One region of the Pseudomonas sp. WMBT8 genome, then DNA from elsewhere that is predicted to be linked to it. Evidence: predicted binding sites of a transcription regulator. Region 1 holds the regulator's gene; each other region holds the start of a gene.
The links. The regulator sigma-54, encoded in region 1, starts transcription at its own class of promoters, with help from an activator protein. The targets are predictions, from matches to a motif close to ANTGGCATNNANNTTGCTNT.

Region 2: the regulator sigma-54 is predicted to act here: its motif matches at 2,789-2,808, upstream of glnA (glutamate--ammonia ligase).
Region 3: the regulator sigma-54 is predicted to act here: its motif matches at 1,911-1,930, upstream of flgB (flagellar basal body rod protein FlgB).
Region 4: the regulator sigma-54 is predicted to act here: its motif matches at 2,653-2,672, upstream of ACO77H_RS20185 (circularly permuted type 2 ATP-grasp protein).

Annotation. Positions count from the first base shown of each region.
Region 1 is NZ_CP188096.1:5,110,965-5,115,759, forward strand. Features, by position in the region: gene lptC (LPS export ABC transporter periplasmic protein LptC) at 1-80, shown strand, start outside; gene lptA (lipopolysaccharide transport periplasmic protein LptA) at 67-600, shown strand; gene lptB (LPS export ABC transporter ATP-binding protein) at 600-1,325, shown strand; gene ACO77H_RS23230 (RNA polymerase factor sigma-54) at 1,510-3,003, shown strand; gene hpf (ribosome hibernation-promoting factor, HPF/YfiA family) at 3,079-3,384, shown strand; gene ptsN (PTS IIA-like nitrogen regulatory protein PtsN) at 3,397-3,861, shown strand; gene rapZ (RNase adapter RapZ) at 3,864-4,721, shown strand; gene ACO77H_RS23250 (HPr family phosphocarrier protein) at 4,738-4,795, shown strand, end outside.
Region 2 is NZ_CP188096.1:377,439-382,233, forward strand. Features, by position in the region: gene glnL (nitrogen regulation protein NR(II)) at 1-823, opposite strand, end outside; gene glnA (glutamate--ammonia ligase) at 1,283-2,689, opposite strand; gene thiI (tRNA uracil 4-sulfurtransferase ThiI) at 3,023-4,477, shown strand; gene typA (translational GTPase TypA) at 4,617-4,795, shown strand, end outside.
Region 3 is NZ_CP188096.1:4,544,010-4,548,804, forward strand. Features, by position in the region: gene flgE (flagellar hook protein FlgE) at 1-233, opposite strand, end outside; gene flgD (flagellar hook assembly protein FlgD) at 265-996, opposite strand; gene flgC (flagellar basal body rod protein FlgC) at 1,013-1,456, opposite strand; gene flgB (flagellar basal body rod protein FlgB) at 1,460-1,867, opposite strand; gene ACO77H_RS20585 (hypothetical protein) at 2,104-2,991, opposite strand; gene cheR (protein-glutamate O-methyltransferase CheR) at 3,195-4,022, opposite strand; gene ACO77H_RS20595 (chemotaxis protein CheV) at 4,066-4,795, opposite strand, start outside.
Region 4 is NZ_CP188096.1:4,466,300-4,471,094, reverse strand. Features, by position in the region: gene ACO77H_RS20210 (translation initiation factor 2) at 1-285, shown strand, start outside; gene ACO77H_RS20205 (YkgJ family cysteine cluster protein) at 447-701, shown strand; gene ACO77H_RS20200 (START domain-containing protein) at 743-1,351, shown strand; gene ACO77H_RS20195 (hypothetical protein) at 1,455-1,691, shown strand; gene ACO77H_RS20190 (ribonuclease E inhibitor RraB) at 1,903-2,244, shown strand; gene ACO77H_RS20185 (circularly permuted type 2 ATP-grasp protein) at 2,706-4,115, shown strand; gene ACO77H_RS20180 (alpha-E domain-containing protein) at 4,120-4,795, shown strand, end outside.

The DNA.
Region 1 (4,795 bases):
GCAAGGGAATGAAAGCGTATTTGAAAGAAAGCAGGATACACCTGCTATCGAACGTAAGAGGACAGTATGAGGCTCGTTAAAACCCTCCCTATTTTGCTCGGTCTGGGCGCAGCACTGGGAAGCGTGAGCGCCTGGGCTCTGCCGAACGATAGCCAGCAACCGATCCACATTCAGGCTGACGATGCGCAGTTGGATGACAAACAAGGTATCGCGACCTACAAGGGCGACGTAATCATCACTCAAGGCTCGATGAAGATTACCGGCAATACCGTAACCCTTACCCGCACCCCGGCTGGCGACATCGACGTCGTGACCTCGGTGGGCAACCTGGCCTATTTCGAGCAGCAACAGGCGGCGACCGACCCAGCTCCGATCAAGGGCTACGGCGTGACCATCCAGTACCATGCCCCGCAGAATCGCATCGTACTGACCGACCGCGCCAAAGTGATCAGCAGTGACGGCAACTCGACCGAAGGCGAGAAAATCGTCTACGACACCGTCAAGCAGGTCGCCACTGCCGGCCGCGCCAATGGCACCAAGGTCACTGCGCCACGTCCGCGAATCGACATGGTTATCCAGCCGAAGAAGAAGGCCCAGTAATGGCAACCCTGAAAGCCCAGCATCTGGCCAAGGCCTATAAAAGCCGTCAGGTCGTGCGCGACGTCAGCCTGTCGATCGACAGCGGCCAGATCGTCGGCCTGCTTGGCCCCAACGGTGCCGGCAAGACCACCTGCTTCTACATGATTGTCGGCCTGGTCCAGGCGGACCAGGGTCGCGTATTGATCGACGACCTGGACGTCAGCCACCAGCCCATGCACGGTCGTGCACGGGCCGGGATCGGCTATCTCCCCCAGGAGGCGTCGATCTTCCGCAAACTGTCGGTGTCCGACAACATCATGGCGATCCTTGAAACCCGCAAGGAACTGGATCGCGACGGACGCCGCCAGGAGCTGGAAAGCCTGCTGCAGGAGTTCCACATCAACCACATTCGCGACAACCTCGGCATGAGCCTGTCCGGCGGCGAGCGCCGTCGCGTGGAAATCGCCCGCGCCCTGGCCACTGCACCGAAGTTCATCCTGCTGGATGAACCCTTCGCCGGTGTCGACCCGATTTCGGTAGGCGACATCAAGCAGATCATCCATCACCTCAAGGCCAAGGGGATCGGCGTACTGATCACCGACCACAACGTGCGTGAGACCCTGGATATCTGCGAAACCGCCTACATCGTCAACGACGGCCAACTGATTGCCGAAGGCGACTCCGCCACCATCCTGGCCAACGAACTGGTCAAGGAAGTGTACCTGGGGCACGAGTTCCGCCTGTAAGCGCTGGGGTGTCAGGACATTCGCCATCAGGCGCGGGAGTCAATAAAAACCTCATTATTTTTATTGTTACCGCGCTCTAGGCAAAGCCCCCGATATCAGGCATATAATTTGCTTATGTTTGGCGCTCACGCGCCCTGTCGTGGATGGCGCATTGCGCCGGCGAATAAGGTGTTAAGCCCCTGCCATGAAACCATCGCTAGTCCTGAGAATGGGCCAGCAGCTGACGATGACACCGCAGCTGCAACAGGCCATCCGCCTGCTCCAATTGTCGACCCTGGACCTGCAACAGGAAATCCAGGAGGCCCTGGAGTCCAACCCGATGCTCGAACGCCAGGAAGAAGGCGACGACTTCGATAATGCCGACCCGCTGGCCGACAACATAGAGCAAAAACCCAACACTGACGTCCAGGAACCGTCCTACCAGGAAACCGCACCCACGGTGGATAACCTGGAAGAAGGCGAATGGAACGAACGCATCCCCAATGAACTGCCGGTGGATACGGCCTGGGAAGATGTCTACCAGACCAGCGCCAGCAGCCTGCCCAGCAACGATGATGACGAGTGGGACTTCACCACCCGCACCTCCGTCGGCGAAAGCCTGCAGAGCCACTTGCTGTGGCAACTGAACCTTGCCCCGATGTCCGACACCGATCGCCTGATCGCCGTGACCCTGATCGACTGCATCAACAATCAGGGCTACCTGGACGAAACCCTTGAAGAAATCCTCGAGGCCTTCGACCCGGAGCTGGATATCGAGCTGGACGAAATCGAAGCCGTCCTGCACCGCATCCAGCAGTTCGAGCCTGCCGGCATTGGCGCGCGCAACCTCAGCGAGTGCCTGTTGCTGCAATTGCGCCAACTGCCCGCCAAGACACCGTGGCTGACCGAGGCCCAACGCCTGGTCACCGATTACATCGACCTGTTGGGCAGCCGCGACTACAGCCAGCTGATGCGCCGGATGAAGCTCAAGGAAGATGACCTGCGCCAGATCATCGAACTGGTACAGAGCCTCAACCCGCGCCCAGGCTCGCAGATCGAGTCCAGCGAAGCCGAATATGTCGTACCTGACGTAATTGTGCGCAAGGACAACGAGCGCTGGCTGGTGGAACTGAACCAGGAATCGGTGCCACGCCTGCGGGTCAACCCGCAGTACGCAGGCTTCGTGCGCCGGGCCGATACCAGTGCCGACAACACGTTCATGCGCAACCAGTTGCAGGAAGCACGCTGGTTCATCAAGAGCCTGCAAAGCCGCAACGAGACCCTGATGAAAGTGGCCACCCAGATCGTCGAGCATCAGCGCGGCTTCCTGGAGTACGGCGACGAAGCGATGAAGCCTTTGGTGCTGCATGACATTGCCGAGGCTGTCGGCATGCATGAATCGACTATCTCCCGGGTCACTACGCAGAAATTCATGCATACCCCACGGGGTATATATGAGCTGAAATACTTTTTCTCCAGCCACGTCAGCACCTCCGAGGGCGGCGAATGCTCGTCCACGGCGATCCGCGCGATCATCAAAAAACTGGTTGCGGCGGAAAATCAGAAAAAGCCGTTGAGTGACAGCAAGATCGCTGGTTTACTGGAAGCACAAGGCATTCAGGTCGCCCGTCGAACCGTCGCCAAGTACCGCGAGTCCCTTGGGATCGCGCCTTCCAGCGAGCGTAAGCGGTTGATGTGACGGGCAGGCCACAGCGTTCCAGTGGCGGGTATCCCTACCCGCCGCTTTATGCACTGGCAACGAAGGAGAAGCTGTATGCAAGTCAACATCAGTGGACACCAACTGGAAGTGACCGAACCGCTGCGCGCCTACATCAGCGAAAAACTCAAACGAATTGAGGGGCATTTCGACAAGATCACCAATGTGCAAGTCATCATGTCTGTCGAAAAGCTGAAGCAGAAAATCGAAGCCACCTTGCGTATACCCGGCGGGGAAGTAGTCGCCAATGCAGAGCATTCAGACATGTATGCCGCCATTGACGACCTGACCGACAAGCTGGATCGCCAAATCAAAAAGCATAAGGAAAAGCAGCAGAGCCTTCTTCAAGGCACAGGCCGCTAACACTCCCCACCCATGATTCGACTTGAAACCATCCTGACCCCCGGCCGTTCCCTCGTGAACGCGCCGGGCGGCAGTAAAAAGAAAGCCCTCGAACAGATTGCCAACCTGATCAGCCGCGAAGTGCCTGAACTGGTGATGCAAGACGTGTATGAGGCCCTGATCGCCCGTGAAAAACTTGGCTCGACCGGTTTTGGCAACGGCATCGCTATTCCTCATTGCCGCCTCAAAGGCTGTGAAACACCGGTAAGCGCCCTGCTGCACCTGGACGCCCCCACTGATTTCGACGCCATCGATGGCGCTCCGGTTGACCTGCTGTTCGTCCTTCTGGTCCCGGAAGCGGCCACCGATGCACACCTGGAGCTGCTCCGGCAGATCGCCAGCATGCTCGACCGTGAAGAAGTACGTAAGAAACTGCGTAGCGCCAGCACCAATGAAGCGCTGTATCAGGTTGTCCTAGATGAGCAAAGCGGGCAGTAATCATGCGTTTGATCATCGTCAGCGGGCGTTCCGGCTCAGGTAAAAGTACGGCCCTCAATGTGTTAGAGGACAACGGCTTCTATTGCATCGACAACTTGCCGGCTGGCCTCCTGCCCGAGCTGGCTGAGCGCGCGCTGATCCATACCGAACTGGCGCAACCGTTGGTGGCCGTTTCGATCGATGCACGCAACCTACCCAGCCACCTCACGCGATTCCCGGAATTGCTTGAAGAGGTACGTGCCAAGCATATTCATTGCGACGTGCTGTACCTGGACGCCGACGAAGAAACGCTGCTCAAGCGCTTCTCGGAGACCCGTCGCCGCCACCCGCTGAGCAGCCCACACCGCTCGCTGGCCGAAGCCATCGAAGACGAGACCAAGCTGTTGGGGCCGATCATCGATTTGGCCGACCTCAAGATCAATACCACTAGCCTGAACCTTTACCAGCTGCGTGACGCCATCAAGCTGCGCCTGCTGAACCAACCGGAACCGGGCACGGCCTTCCTGGTTGAATCCTTTGGTTTCAAGCGGGGCATGCCGGTAGACGCCGACCTGGTATTTGACGTGCGTTGCCTGCCCAACCCTTATTGGAAGCCGGAACTGCGCGATCAGTCCGGGCTGGACCTACCGGTTGCCGAGTACCTGGCGGCGCAACCGGATGTGGAAGAGATGTTCCAGGACATCTCCAGCTACCTGCTCAAGTGGCTACCGCGCTTTGCCGCCAGCAACCGGGCCTACGTCACCATCGCTATCGGCTGTACCGGCGGGCATCACCGCTCCGTCTACCTGACCGAGCGGCTGGGCCAGGTCTTGCAGAAAACCCTCAAGAATGTCCAGGTTCGCCACCGCGACCTCAGCTGAAAGGAACACCTTCGCGATGCCCGCTCTGGAAATTGAAATCATCAACAAACTGGGCCTGCATGCCCGCGCGTCGG
Region 2 (4,795 bases), 1.4 Mb from region 1:
GCAAGGCGCGGGTACGCAGGCTGATGCGGCCCAGGCGCAGCTCGTTCTGGCTGCTGATGGCCTGCATGGCGTTACGTACGATATTGAGCACCGCCTGGATCATCTGCTCGCGGTCGATCAACACGTCGGGAATGCTCGGGTCGTAGTCGCGCACCAGGGTGATGCAGCCCTGGCTTTCGGCCTCCACCAACTGGCAGACGCGCTCCAGCACTTCATGCACATTGGTCATCGCCAGCGACGGCAGCTTGTTGGAGCCGAGCATGCGGTCCACCAGGTTGCGCAGGCGGTCCGCCTCTTCGATGATGACGTTGGTGTAGTCCTTGAGGTTTTCATCCGGCAACTCGCGGGCCAGCAGCTGCGCAGCGCCGCGAATCCCGCCCAGCGGGTTCTTGATCTCATGGGCCAGGCCACGCACCAGCATCTTGCTGGTTTCCTGTTTGGACAGCTGGGCCTCTTCCTTGGTGATGCGCAGCAGGCGATCACGGGGATGCACCTCCAGCAGCAGCAAGGTGGCGCCGTGGCTCAGGATCGGTGTTACCGCGTAGTCGACGGTCAGGGTCTGGCCGGTGAGGGCGGTGAGCATCGCTTCACGCTTGGTGAACGGGTGGGCCTGCTCCACGGCCTGGCGCAAGGAACTCAAGGCCTCGGCGGACTCGGTGAACAGCTCGCTGATAAATTGCCCATGGCTGCGCTGGCCGCTGATGGCCAGGAGCATCTCCGCCGCGGGGTTCATGTACTCAAGGCGCAGTTCGTCATTGAGCAGGATGGTCGCGGTGGTCAGGTTGTCGAGTAGCAAGCGGTGCAGTGCGTCGCTGATGGTCATTAGGACCTCTTTTGGAGCAAGGCGTGGGCTTGAGGCACACGCTGATACCAGGAAAATGCAAAAACCAAACCAAGGCTCCGAAAAGAAGCGTAAAAGCCCTGAAATGGGGGCTTGAGGCGCGAAACTATGGCGCTCTGCCAGCCTGCTCGGGAGATTTCGACCCAAAATGGGCTGGTCCGTGGGCATGGGTGCAACCTATCGCACCAATATAGTGCGAATCCCCACATTCTGTTCAGCGATCAAATATTTCCTGGAAGCACCCCATCAAACTGTAGGAGCTGGCTTGCCTGCGATAGCGGTGGTTCAGTCAGTCGTGATGCGACAGATACACCGCCATCGCAGGCAAGCCAGCTCCTACAGTTTTGATGGGTTTGCAAAGGTGGATAGTCATTGTTTCGGGCAAAAAAAAGACCTCCCGAAGGAGGCCTTTTTGTCACGCCACTAAGCGGCGCTACCGGATCAGCAGCTGTAGTACAGCTCGTATTCCAGTGGGTGTACGAAGGTGCGGACCTTGATTTCTTCTTCGCTTTTCAGGGCGATGTAGGCATCGATAAAGTCGTCGCTGAACACGCCGCCTTTGGTCAGGAACGCACGGCCCTTGTCCAGCTCTTCCAGGGCTTCTTTCAGGCTGCCGCACACTTGTGGGATCTCTTTGGCCTCTTCAGGCGGCAGGTCGTACAAGTTTTTGTCGGCGGCGTCGCCTGGGTGGATCTTGTTCTGGATGCCGTCCAGGCCAGCCATCAGCAGGGCAGCGAAGCCCAGGTACGGGTTGGCTGCTGGATCCGGGAAACGTGCTTCGATACGGCGAGCGCGAGGGCTGGACACGTAAGGAATACGGATCGAAGCGGAACGGTTGCGCGCCGAGTAGGCCAGCATCACTGGCGCTTCGAAACCTGGGACCAGACGCTTGTAGGAGTTGGTCGACGGGTTGGTGAAGCCGTTCAGGGCCTTACCGTGCTTGATGATACCGCCGATGAAGTACAGGGCAGTGTCGGACAGGCCGGCATAACCTTCGCCAGCGAAGGTGTTCTTGCCATCTTTGGCGATGGACAGGTGAACGTGCATACCCGAACCGTTATCGCCGTACAGAGGCTTAGGCATGAAGGTAGCGGTACGGCCGTAGGCCACAGCCACGTTGTGTACGCAGTACTTGAGGGTCTGTACTTCGTCAGCCTTGGCCACCAGGGTGTTGAACTTCACACCGATTTCGTTCTGGCCGGCAGTCGCCACTTCGTGGTGGTGAACTTCGATGACCAGGCCCATGTCTTCCATGGCGTTGCACATGGAGGTACGGATTTCGTGGTCGTGGTCGAACGGTGGAACCGGGAAGTAGCCGCCTTTGACGCCTGGACGGTGGCCATGGTTGCCGCCTTCCACGTCCTGGTCGGACATCCACGAACCTTGGTCGGAGAAGATTTTGAACATGGAACCGGAGATGTCGGACTTGAACTTCACTTGGTCAAAGATGAAGAACTCAGGCTCCGGGCCCACGAATACGGTGTCACCGATACCGGTGGACTTGAGGTATTCCTCGGCACGCTTGGCGATCGCACGTGGGTCGCGGTCGTAGCCCTGCATGGTCGAAGGCTCGATCACGTCGCAGACGATGATCAGCGTCGGCTCTTCGGTGAACGGGTCGAGTACGGCGGTGGAATCGTCCGGCATCAGGATCATGTCGGAGGCTTCGATGCCTTTCCAGCCAGCGATGGAGGAGCCGTCGAACATTTTGCCTTCTTCGAAGAAGGCGTCATCCAGCGCGTCGCGAGCCGGCATGGTCACGTGGTGCTGAGTGCCTTTGGTGTCCGTGAAGCGCAGATCAATCCATTTAACGTCATGATCTTTGATGAGTTGAACCGACTTCGACATAGTGTCCTCCGGGTGGCTTCGGGCTTGGGTAGTGGAGTAGCCCTTAGAATGTGGGTGATGCCGGCGCGGATAGTCCGCCATGGCAACCTGCCTCACAAGAGAGCAAATTGCATGCCAGTGCCCCGACATGGGTTTTTTGCCTCAAAATGGCCCCTATAAAGGTGCAAATCGTCAAAACGGCAAAAATCGCGCACTGCAATGTAGCGCAATCAGTCTTAAATGCACCTCTTTGGTGCGCTGCATGCCGTTTGTATATTAACTGGTTAAACCTTGAGCGATTTCCGCTATAATCCGCGCCCCCCTTTTTCGGCTGGCCCTGCGCGCGCTGTTTCCATGAAATTAATCGTTAAAGTCTTCCCCGAGATCACCATCAAGAGCCGACCGGTACGGATGCGTTTCATCCGTCAATTGGCCAAGAACATCCGCGCTGTGCTCCGTGACCTGGACCCGGCCGTGGTGGTGAACGGTGTGTGGGACAATCTCGAGCTGGAAACCCGCGTCAGCGACCCTAAAGCCTTGAAAGATATGACCGAGCGCCTGAGCTGCATGCCGGGCATCGCGCATTTCCTGCAGGTTGACGAGTACCCGCTGGGCGACTTCGACGACATCACTGAAAAATGCAAACTGCACTTTGGCGACAGCCTTGTGGGCAAGATTTTTTCGGTGCGTTGCAAGCGTGCGGGCAAGCATCCGTTCAGCTCCATGGACGTCGAGAAGTACGTCGGCAGCAAGCTGCGTCGTGAGTGCGGCGCGGCTGGAATCTCGCTGAAAGAGCCGCAAATCGAAGTGCGCATCGAAATTCGCGACCAACGGTTGTTTGTGATCCACAGCCAGCACAACAGCATCGGCGGCTACCCGCTGGGCGCGCTGGAGCAGACCCTGGTACTGATGTCCGGCGGTTTCGACTCCACCGTGGCGGCCTACCAGATCATGCGCCGCGGCCTGATGAGCCACTTCTGCTTCTTTAACCTGGGCGGGCGTGCACACGAATTGGGCGTGATGGAAGTCGCGCACTATATCTGGAAGAAGTACGGCAGCTCCCAGCGCGTGCTGTTTGTCAGCGTGCCGTTCGAGGAAGTCCTGGGAGAAATTCTCGGAAAAGTCGATAACGGTCATATGGGCGTCGTATTGAAGCGTATGATGTTGCGCGCAGCGTCGAAAATCGCCGACCGCCTGCAAATCGAAGCGCTGGTCACCGGCGAGGCGATTTCCCAGGTCTCCAGCCAGACCCTGCCGAACCTGTCTGTGATCGACTGCGTGACCGACAAGTTGGTATTGCGCCCGCTGATCGCCAGCCACAAGCAAGACATCATCGACCTGGCCAACGAAATCGGCACCGCTGATTTCGCCAAGCACATGCCAGAGTACTGCGGGGTCATTTCGGTGAACCCCAAGACCCATGCCAAGCGCTACCGCGTGGAGCATGAAGAGAAAGAATTCGACATGGCGATTCTGGAGCGAGCGCTCGAGAACGCCAAACTGGTGCCGATCGATCGGGTAATCGACGAACTGGGCCAGGATGTGCAGATCGAAGAAGTCAGCGAAGCACTGGCCGGCCAGATTGTCATCGACATCCGTCATCCGGATGCCGCTTGCGACGAGCCGCTGGAAGTCGCTGGCATCGACGTGCAAACGCTGCCGTTCTATGCACTGAACGCGCGTTTCAAGGAACTGGATAACAGCCGTCAGTACCTGCTGTATTGCGACAAAGGCGTGATGAGTCGCCTGCATGCCCACCATTTGCTCAGTGAGGGGCATGCCAATGTGCGCGTTTATCGACCGAGCTAAGAGCCCGGGGCTGTTTGCCTGTGGCCTGCGTCACCGGCCCCCCGACTCTGCCGTCAAGCTGTAACGGCAAGGCCTGACTCTACTGTTAATCGCTGCCACGACCTGTCAGCACACCGAATCCTCTGATCGAGATACACAAGTGATCGAAAATCTACGTAACATCGCCATCATTGCCCACGTTGACCATGGTAAAACCACCCTGGTAGACAAACTCCTGCGTCAATCCGGCACCCTGGAGCGCAACGAGCTCAACGACGAGCGCGTGATGGACTCCAACGACCAGGAAAAAGAGCGCGGTATTACCATCCTGGCGAAAAA
Region 3 (4,795 bases), 570 kb from region 1:
CCACCGCTGCCGTTGACTTCACCCTGGGTGAATTGTTGGGAGACCGCCGCCAGGTTAACGCCCGTGCCGATGGTTTTATTGCCAGTGCCCAAGCGGGACGCCGCATAAATGTCGCCGAACTCTGCGCGGGACGACTTGAAGCCAGTGGTCGCGACGTTGGCGATGTTGTTGCCGGTCACGTCCAGTTGTTTGTTGGCCGCATAGAGGCCGCTAAGGCCGATATTAAAAGACATGTTTCTCTCCTCTTGCCGTATCTAGCCGGCTCTATGTACCGATAGTCTGAATTTGCGACAGCTTGATGCTGCCCATGCCGCCAGAAAGATTGAGCAGCATTTCGCCGCCAGTCTGGCTCAAGGTCACGCTGGTGACCGTGGCCGGCAGCGAGGTTTTCAGGGCAACCGAATCACCAGCGTCATTCTTGGTGCTGGCCGCGAAGGTGTAGGTGCCGGAATCCAGCTGCTCGCCCGCCTCGTTCTTGCCGTCCCAGATAAAGTCCGACTTGCCGGCGCTCTGGGCGCCCAGATCGATGGTCTTGACCAGCTTGCCGTCCTTGTCGGTGACCTTGACGGTGACGTTGCCCACCGACGAACCCACGGCGACCGAGCCGGTGAAGCTCTTGCTGGTGTCGACCATGGCCTTGTTGGTTTCGATAATTACCGAACGCCCGACCAGCGACGAGGCTTGCAGCGCCTGCGACGACTTGTAGTTGCCGGTGATGGTGTTCACCGAGTCGTTCAGGGTGTTGATGCCTTCCAGGCTGCTGAACTGCGCCAGTTGCGCGACGAACGCACCGTTGTCCTGGGGCGACAGCGGGTTCTGGTTCTTGAGCTGGGTAACCAGCAGTTGCAGAAACGCATCCTTGCCCAGGGACTGGTTGCCCGAGGCCGCCTTGGCCGTGTCGGCCAGGTTGCCCTGGGTGGACTTGGCATCCTTGACCTTGGAGTCGAACAGACTCTGGATCGTCGACTGATTCGACACATCGTTAGTGACAGACATGCTTTAGCGCCCCTTATCACTGACCGAGGGTCAGGACCTTCTGCATCATGGCTTTGGCGGTGTTCATCATTTCCGCGTTGGTCTGGAACGAGCGACTGGCGGAAATCATATCAGCCATTTCCTCGACCACGTTGACGTTGGGGTAGTACACGTAGCCCTTTTCGTTCGCGGCAGGATGATTGGGCTCGTAGCGCGCTTCGAGGTTGCTCTGGTCTTCGACCACCCCCAGCACCTGGACGCCCTGGCCGGCAGCATCCTGGCTCTGGAACAACGAATCGCTGCCGCCGTTCTGACCGGCCTGGAACATGGTGGCGAACACCGGGTGCCGGGCGCGGTAGGTCTGGTCGATGCTCGACGACACTGTCTCGGCGTTGGCAATGTTACTGGCGACCGTGTTCAGACGCGTGGTCTGGGCGCTCATGCCACTACCGGCAATATTGAAAACACTGGATAGAGACATGGCTTACTCTCCGCGCAGGGCTGACATCAGCCCTTTGAATTTGCTGTTGAGCAGGGTGAAGCTGGCCTGGAAGTTCACCGAGTTCTCGGCGTAGTTCGATTGCTCCAGCTGCGCATCGACGGTGTTCTGGTCGATCGACGGCTGCATCGGCGTGCGATACATCAGCGACTCATCGCCACTGCTCAGGCCCTGGGCTTCGATATGACGGTTATTGGTCATGTTCAAGGCGAAGGAGCCGTTCTTGGTCTTGTCGCTCTGTGCGGCGAGCACGGCGGCAAAGTCCAGGTCCCGAGCCTTGTAGTTCGGGGTATCGGCGTTGGCGATGTTGTTAGCCAGGACTTCGGCACGCTGGGCGCGGAAGCCCAGGGCTTGTTCGTGGATACCGAGCGCTTTATCGAAGCTGATGCTCATGGCGGAAACCTTTAGGGGCTGACCTGCTTTTCGTAACAGGGTTATAGCAAGCCCCATGCCAGGTTTATCAACCCCAATAAATCAAGGGGTTAGGCAGGCATTGCCGGCGGCAATGGCGCAAAAGCGGCAACGCTTTTCCGCGAAACGTCAGGAAAGCGGCAATGGGCATTGCCGTTTAAAGAAAGCGGCAGGAGCCGGATTGCCGGTTCCTGCGGAGGTGGCCTGGAGGAGTGCCATCAAGTCAGAACCAATACGTTCTCTTTCCATTCGTGCCCCCTGCCATCGGAAATCTTGCCCGCCGTGGCTCGCTGTCCCACTTTGCCCCAGCGCTCCTCCATTCCCCCAATTACCGCCATCGAGTGCGCGGTACCGGCACCGCCCACATCCTTGTCTATCGTACCCACCATGCCACTTTGCAAGTCGCGCAAAGTCCCCTGTCTGACATGATCCTTCAGGCCCAACCGGACAAACACATCCTTGGTGTACTCCCCGTTTTTAAGAGAGTCCAAGGCCTTGGCATAGCTGTGCCCTGATCCTTCGTGGTTTTCGTTCTGCGCCCGCTTGGCACTGACGGCGTATATAAAGCTGGCGTCCTTGATCATCGCGGGATCACTTCCTTTGAGCCCGGCGTGCTGGGTGGCCTGTTGCAGTTCCTGCCGGGTCAAATCCACGGTTTTCCCATCCCGCATGGTGACATGGTAGCCATTGGCGGTTTTCTTCACGTCCTTGAAGATATCGGTCGGTTTCTGGCCAAAACGCTGCATTGAGGCCTTGATGGCTGAAATAGTGGCGCAGTTGCCGTTTTCACTCTGGAAAAAACCGCCAAAAATATCCGCGGTTTTTCTCCCCGGCGTCGCGCTATTGGAAGGAAAAAAATTGTTGTGAGCCAGGGCAGAATTACCGCCGGATGGATAAGCGCCATAATTGAAAGGCTGGCTCGAAGCCCTGGGATTACCCGAGACAAAATTCATACCCGGCGGCCTGGGGCCATGGGCGCCAAATACAGGCCTTGAACCTGCCTGCCCTCTTCCCGCCAAGGGATCATCGATACGCCGCTGTTCAACTGAAGAATCGAATGCAAACCGTGCACCTTGCGGACCGTACCCTGATGAAACGTTTCCCATACACCCTCCTTCTGGTGAGCGCGACGAAGAGTCAATCCCACCGTCGCAAACACGACCTTTCGTATTGGGCGGGCTGAATTTGCCCACCCAATGCTGGGTGGTGAGGAAGGAAACATCAGTTCCAGCAGGGTACGCCCCAGGATCGCCGGACAAAAAAAAGGAGCCCCTGGGGGCTCCCTTTTGCGTCGGCTCGGCTCAAGCCATCACTTGGCCTGGTAGATAATGCCTGGGCTGCACTGCACCATCTGGTAATGATCCGGCAAACCGTTCAGCGCCTCGGACGCGCCGAGGAACAAATAGCCGCCACGCTTGAGCGTACCGTGGATGCGCAGCAGGATGTCCTTCTTCACTTCAGCCGAGAAGTAGATCAAGACGTTGCGGCAAAACACGATGTCGAACTTGCCAAGGCTGGCGTAGCTGTCCAGCAGGTTGAACGAGCGGAACTCCACCCGGCTCTTGATCGGCGCCTTGACCGCCCAGCGCCCGGCGCCCTTGGGGTCGAAGTAACGCTGCAGGCGCTCCGGGGACAGGCCGCGGCCCAGGGCCAGGCTGTCGTATTCGCCGGTCTTGCAGTTGGTCAGCATGGTGCCGGACAGGTCAGTGGCAACAATTTGCACCCCGGCCTTCAACTGGCCCATATTGGTCCGTTCGAACTCATCGATGGACATCGACAGCGAATAGGGTTCCTGCCCAGACGAACACGCCGCCGACCAGATGCGCAAGCGCTGGCCAGGGCTAGCCTTGATGGCCTCGGGCAATACCTTGTTCTTGAGCACCTCGAAGGGGTAGGTGTCACGAAACCACAGGGTTTCGTTGGTAGTCATGGCATCGACCACCATCTCCTTGAGCCCGCTGCGCGGTTGGCCCTGGATGCGCTGTACCAACTCGCCCAGGGACTTGATGCCCTGCTGCTCCATCAATTTGTTGAGACGGCTTGATACCAGGTATTGCTTGTTTTCACCGAGCAATATGCCACAGGCTTTTTCCAGGAAGACCCGGAACTGTTCGAAATCCAAATTACCCGTAGACAATGAAACCGCCTCTTAACTCGTGTGACCGCCAGGGAGAAAGCCCCTAGCCGTGATCTGCAGATTTGATCCGTTCAACGACCCGGGATGCCAGGTCATCAGGACGGAATTTGGCCAGGAAGTCATCGGCACCGACCTTCTTGACCATTGCCTGGTTGAATACACCGGACAATGAAGTATGCAGGATGATATGCAATTTTTGCATGCGTGGGTCGTTGCGTATCTCGGCCGTGAGGGTGTAGCCGTCCATTTCCGGCATCTCGATGTCGGAAATCATCATCAGGAATTCCTCTTCCGGCTTCTTGCCTTCATCCACCAGCTTGCGCAGGTAGTCCAGCGCCTGGCGGCCGTCATTGAGCGCCACCACTTCGACACCGACGGTCTGCAGACACCGGGACACCTGCTTGCGCGCCACCGACGAGTCATCCACCGTCAACACCCGCAGGGACACGGCCTTCTGCTGGGTCTGCTCATCCACCACACCCACCGAAATATGCTCCGACGTCGGCGCCACTTCCGCGAGGATCTTCTCCACGTCGATGATTTCCACCAACTGGTTATCGACCCGCGTCACTGCCGTGAGGTAGTGGTCGCGCCCGGTGCCCTTGGGTGGTGGATGGATCTCTTCCCAGTTCATGTTGACGATACGTTCCACCGAGCGCACCAGGAAACCCTGGGTCTTGGTGTTGTACTCGGTGATGATCACAAACGGGTTCTCGCGATCCTGCAAACCGGCAGAACCGGTGGCCATCGCCAGGTCAAGAATCGGAATCGTC
Region 4 (4,795 bases), 640 kb from region 1:
AGCAAGTCCAAGTCAGCCCGTGAAGTGGCCCAGACCAAGCTACCACCGGCGAAACTGGACCTCAGCCTGCCCCAGGAAATGGTCCGACATCTGCAGCCCCTTGGCACTATGCCGCAGCCCAAGAACGTGCCGTTGTTGCCGCCGATGTTTGGCGAGAAACCGGTCGATAACAGCGCATTCCAGATTAACGGACGCCTGCTGAGCAACGAAATGCAGTTGCAAATGCGCAATGAGGAGCGGCGCGATGTAGAAGGCGCAGCCCTGGATTTTGAATTCAAGAATTAATCTTTCCCGCCAAAGTGACCTGAGCCACTGACCTTCTGTCGCAGACTGGTCGGTCACTTTTGTTTTCTTTGAAAAACCTCTGTTAGACCATTTTAAAACGAATGTTTTAGGGCGTACTCTAGCCCGGCCATCAACACTTTGTCGTCGAGGACCTGCTGGTCATGAAATGCCGTGAAGGCTGTGGCGCCTGTTGTATCGCCCCTTCCATCAGTTCGCCGCTGCCCGGTATGCCCAATGGCAAACCCGCGGGCGAACGCTGCCTGCATCTGTCGGTCGAACAGCTGTGCCAACTGTTTGGCCAGCCTGAGCGGCCCGCGGTGTGCGGTGCCTTTGCGGCGGATCTTGAGGTCTGTGGTAGTAGCCAGGAAGAAGCGATCAGGTTGATCGGCTGGTGGGAGCAGATGACGGCGGCTTAGTGGGCTTTAATGTCAGAACTTCAACAATAAGGAATACAACAATGGGTTCGCTGAAACGAATGGCTGTGTTGTGCGGTTTTACGGTGTTGTTTGCAGCTACTGCACAGGCAGAAGAGTGGCAGGTTGCCAAGGATGAGGAAGGTATCAAGGTTGCCTTGAGTGAAGTGGCCGGCTCCAAATACAAGGCGTATCGCGGCGTTACCGTGATCAAGGCGCCATTGGCCAAGATCCAGGCCCTACAGGACGATGTCGTCGGCGCCTGTAAGTGGATTCACGAATGCAAGTCGCAGAAGCTGCTCAAGAAGGAAGGTGACAAGAGCTGGACCTACACCCAGTTCAAGGCCCCGTTCCCGGTGACCGATCGTGACTCGATCCTGGAAATCACCACCACCCAGGCCGCCGATGGCAGCGTGACCCGCAAACTGCTGGAAGTGCCGACCTATCTGCCGGAAGAGAAAGGCTATGTGCGCGTGGCCCAGGTCGAAGGCTTCTGGAAATTGGCGCCCAAAGGCGCCGACCAGACCGAAGTGACCTACCAGGTTCACACCGAGCCAGGTGGCAGCGTGCCTTCCTGGCTGGCCAACAAGTTTGTGGTTGAAGCGCCTTTCAACACCTTGAAAGCCCTCAAGGCAGCGGCCGAGAAGCCGTAAGCCCAACCGATCATATGCCTCCTGCCTTGAGTGGAACGATCACCGTGCCCTCAAGGTCCAGATATGTGTAAGCCCATCCATGGGCTTTATCGAGGAGGCACTGATGCAAAACTGGCAAGTTACCTTCGTTGACGATCACGGCGTGCAATCGGTAGAGCTGTTCGCCTGTGCGCAAAAGCCCAGCCTCGAAGATGCGGCGCAGATGATTCGCGCCAAATTGCTGCCCATCCCCGCCAAGCTGGACCTCAATGACCTGGATGGCCGGATCGCCGAACCGACGGTCAAGAGCTTGAAGGACCAGAACAGTATCCAGATCCTCGACATTTCTCCCGCCGCCTGAATATTCCCTGTACGTCTTTAAAGCGCTGCTGGTGGAGGTGATAGCTTCGCGCTACTCTGCAAGGGAGATCAGCGAATGAATCGCTAAGGTCTGGTCTTGTCAGCTACATGCTTGTTTTCCTGCGGCGATGTCATTGCCGTCAACCTGCGCCGTTCGCGCGCAGGCTCTGGGAAGCACGGAAAGTCTATCCATCGGTTTAGGAGGACGTTTCATGAGCACAGCCTATCAAGAAGACATCAGCACCCACGTGTTACGCCGCATGAAAGAGGGCGGCTTTGACTTCTCGCGCTTCCACCCCATTGAGTTCTACGCCATTTTCCCGGATGAGGAACGTGCGCGCCGGGCTGCGGGTCGGTTTCGTGGGGAGTCGATCAATGCCCAGGTCAGTGCACGGGATGACGGTGCCTGGTTCTTGGAATTGAGCAAAGTCATGTTCGCCACCTACGACGGTATTGGTGATTTCGAGCAGGACTTTGAGGCGGTAGTCGAGCCCTTGGGCGGGATTATCGAGGGATGGGGCGTGAAGCACGAGGTTCGTGGGTTACCCATGTAGACACATGATCAATAAAGCAGCGTATCGGCTGACCCTCGGGTCGGCCGATTTTGTTTGTGGCGCGGCAAAGTACTTGGAACTTATTGCGAAAATTCCTCCACAAAAAAAAGCCACCCGAGCAGGGTGGCTAAAAGGGAAGACCGGAAAGAAGGGGAACCGGTCGGTACTTGCACAAGCAAATTACCGGCGGTGACGAGGTGATGCTGTAGGACGAATCCTGTTCAGCGGATGAGCGTGATTATCCGCAAGCTTTCCCGGGCAGTGAAATCAACTCTGGCTATGCTGGTGATAGGCAATGCCTGCGTCGCTTTGAAGCGCGAGTGGCAAGGCCCGGGCGGTTGTTGCACCAGGACGGTGCGGTGCTGCCTTTGGCTATATCCAACTAATTGATACTTAAGTGTTTATGCCGCTGGCACGGGCCTTGCGACAGTCCGTTGCGTCCGGGTGACAAGGAGTTCGGCATGATCCGCACTTATTACGATGAAATGTACGATGAGGCTGGCCAGGTCCGCCCTCACTATCGCGAGTTTGCCCGCTGGCTGGATCAAACCCCTGCCGAGCTGCTGGCCCAGCGTCGGCGTGAAGCCGATTTGCTGTTCCACCGCGCGGGTATCACCTTCACCCTGTACGGCGACGAGCAGGGCACCGAGCGCCTGATCCCCTTCGATACCATCCCGCGCAGCATTCCCGCCAGCGAATGGCGAATTGTCGAACGAGGCTGCATTCAACGGGTCAAGGCATTGAACCTGTTCCTTGCCGACCTTTATCACGACCAACGAATTATCAAGGCCGGGATCATTCCTGCCGAGCAAGTGCTGGCCAATGAGCAATACCAGTTGGCGATGCAGGGCTTGGACCTGCACCGCGATATTTATTCCCACGTCTCGGGTGTCGACCTCGTACGGGATGGCGACGGCACGTACTACGTGCTGGAAGACAACCTGCGCACCCCCAGCGGCGTGAGCTATATGCTCGAAGACCGCAAGATGATGATGCGCCTGTTCCCCGAACTGTTCGCCGCCCAGCGCATCGCGCCGATCGATCATTACCCCAACCTGCTGCTCGATACCCTGAAAAGCTCCAGCCCACTGGATAACCCCAGCGTGGTGGTGCTGACGCCGGGGCGCTTCAACAGCGCGTTCTTCGAGCATGCGTTCCTCGCCCGGGAAATGGGTGTGGAGTTGGTGGAAGGCGCTGACCTGTTTGTGCGCGACGACCGCGTATTCATGCGCACCACCGACGGGCCCAAGGCTGTGGACGTGATCTACCGGCGCCTCGACGATGCCTACCTCGACCCGCTGGCCTTCAACCCCGAATCCATGCTTGGTGTGCCCGGCCTGCTGGCCGCCTACCGCTCGGGCAATGTGGTGCTGGCCAATGCCATTGGCACCGGGGTGGCGGATGACAAGTCGGTGTATCCCTTCGTCACCGACATGATCCGTTTTTACTTGGATGAAGAGCCGATCCTGAAGAATGTTCCGACGTTCCAGTGCCGTAAGCCTGACGAACTGTCTCACGTGCTGGCGAACCTACCGCAGTTGGTGGTCAAGGAGACCCAGGGCTCCGGTGGCTACGGCATGTTGGTCGGCCCGGCTGCCACGGCTGCTGAGATCGAAGCCTTTCGTGCGCGGATCAAGGCCAAGCCCCATGCCTACATCGCCCAGCCGACCCTGTGTCTGTCGACGTGCCCGACCTTTGTCGAAAACGGTATAGCGCCCCGGCATATCGACCTGCGGCCGTTCGTCCTGTCCGGCAAGGAAACCCGTGTGGTGCCCGGCGGGCTGACCCGTGTGGCGCTGCGGGAGGGTTCGTTGGTGGTCAACTCATCCCAGGGTGGCGGCACTAAAGACACCTGGGTGGTCGAGGAATGAAACCATGCTGAGCAGAACTGCCTCGGATTTATATTGGATGTCGCGCTACCTGGAGCGCGCGGAAAACCTCGCGCGCATGCTGGATGTCAGTTATTCGCTGTCGCTGATGCCCCAGGATGGGCGCGGCGATGGCCTGCACGAACTGGCCATGCCCCTGCTGATCACCGGCACCCTGGACGACTATCACGCGCGTCACGGCGAGTTGCATGCCGAGCGTTTGTTGCACTTCTTTGCCCTGGATGCCGCCAACCCGGCGAGCATCTACAGTTGCCTGGGCGCCGCCCGCGCCAGTGCCCATGCCGTGCGTGGGCGAATTACTGCGGACATGTGGGAAAACATCAACGCCACCTGGCTGGATATTCGCGTCATCGCCCAGGAGGGCCTGAGCCGCTATGGCATGAGCCGTTTCTGCGAATGGGTCAAGGAACGATCCCACCTGTTTCGTGGCGCCACCTACGGCACCATCATGCGCAACGACGCTTTTCGCTTTATTCGCCTGGGCACCTTTATCGAAAGGGCCGACAACACCCTGCGCCTGTTGGACGCCCGCTACGAGATGGCCGGCGACCAGGCCGACGTGGTGATTGATGGCACCGCCCACGCCTATTACCAATGGAGTGCGCTATTGCGGGCCTTGTCGTCCTTCGAGGCCTACACCGAGATCTATCGTGATGCGCCCG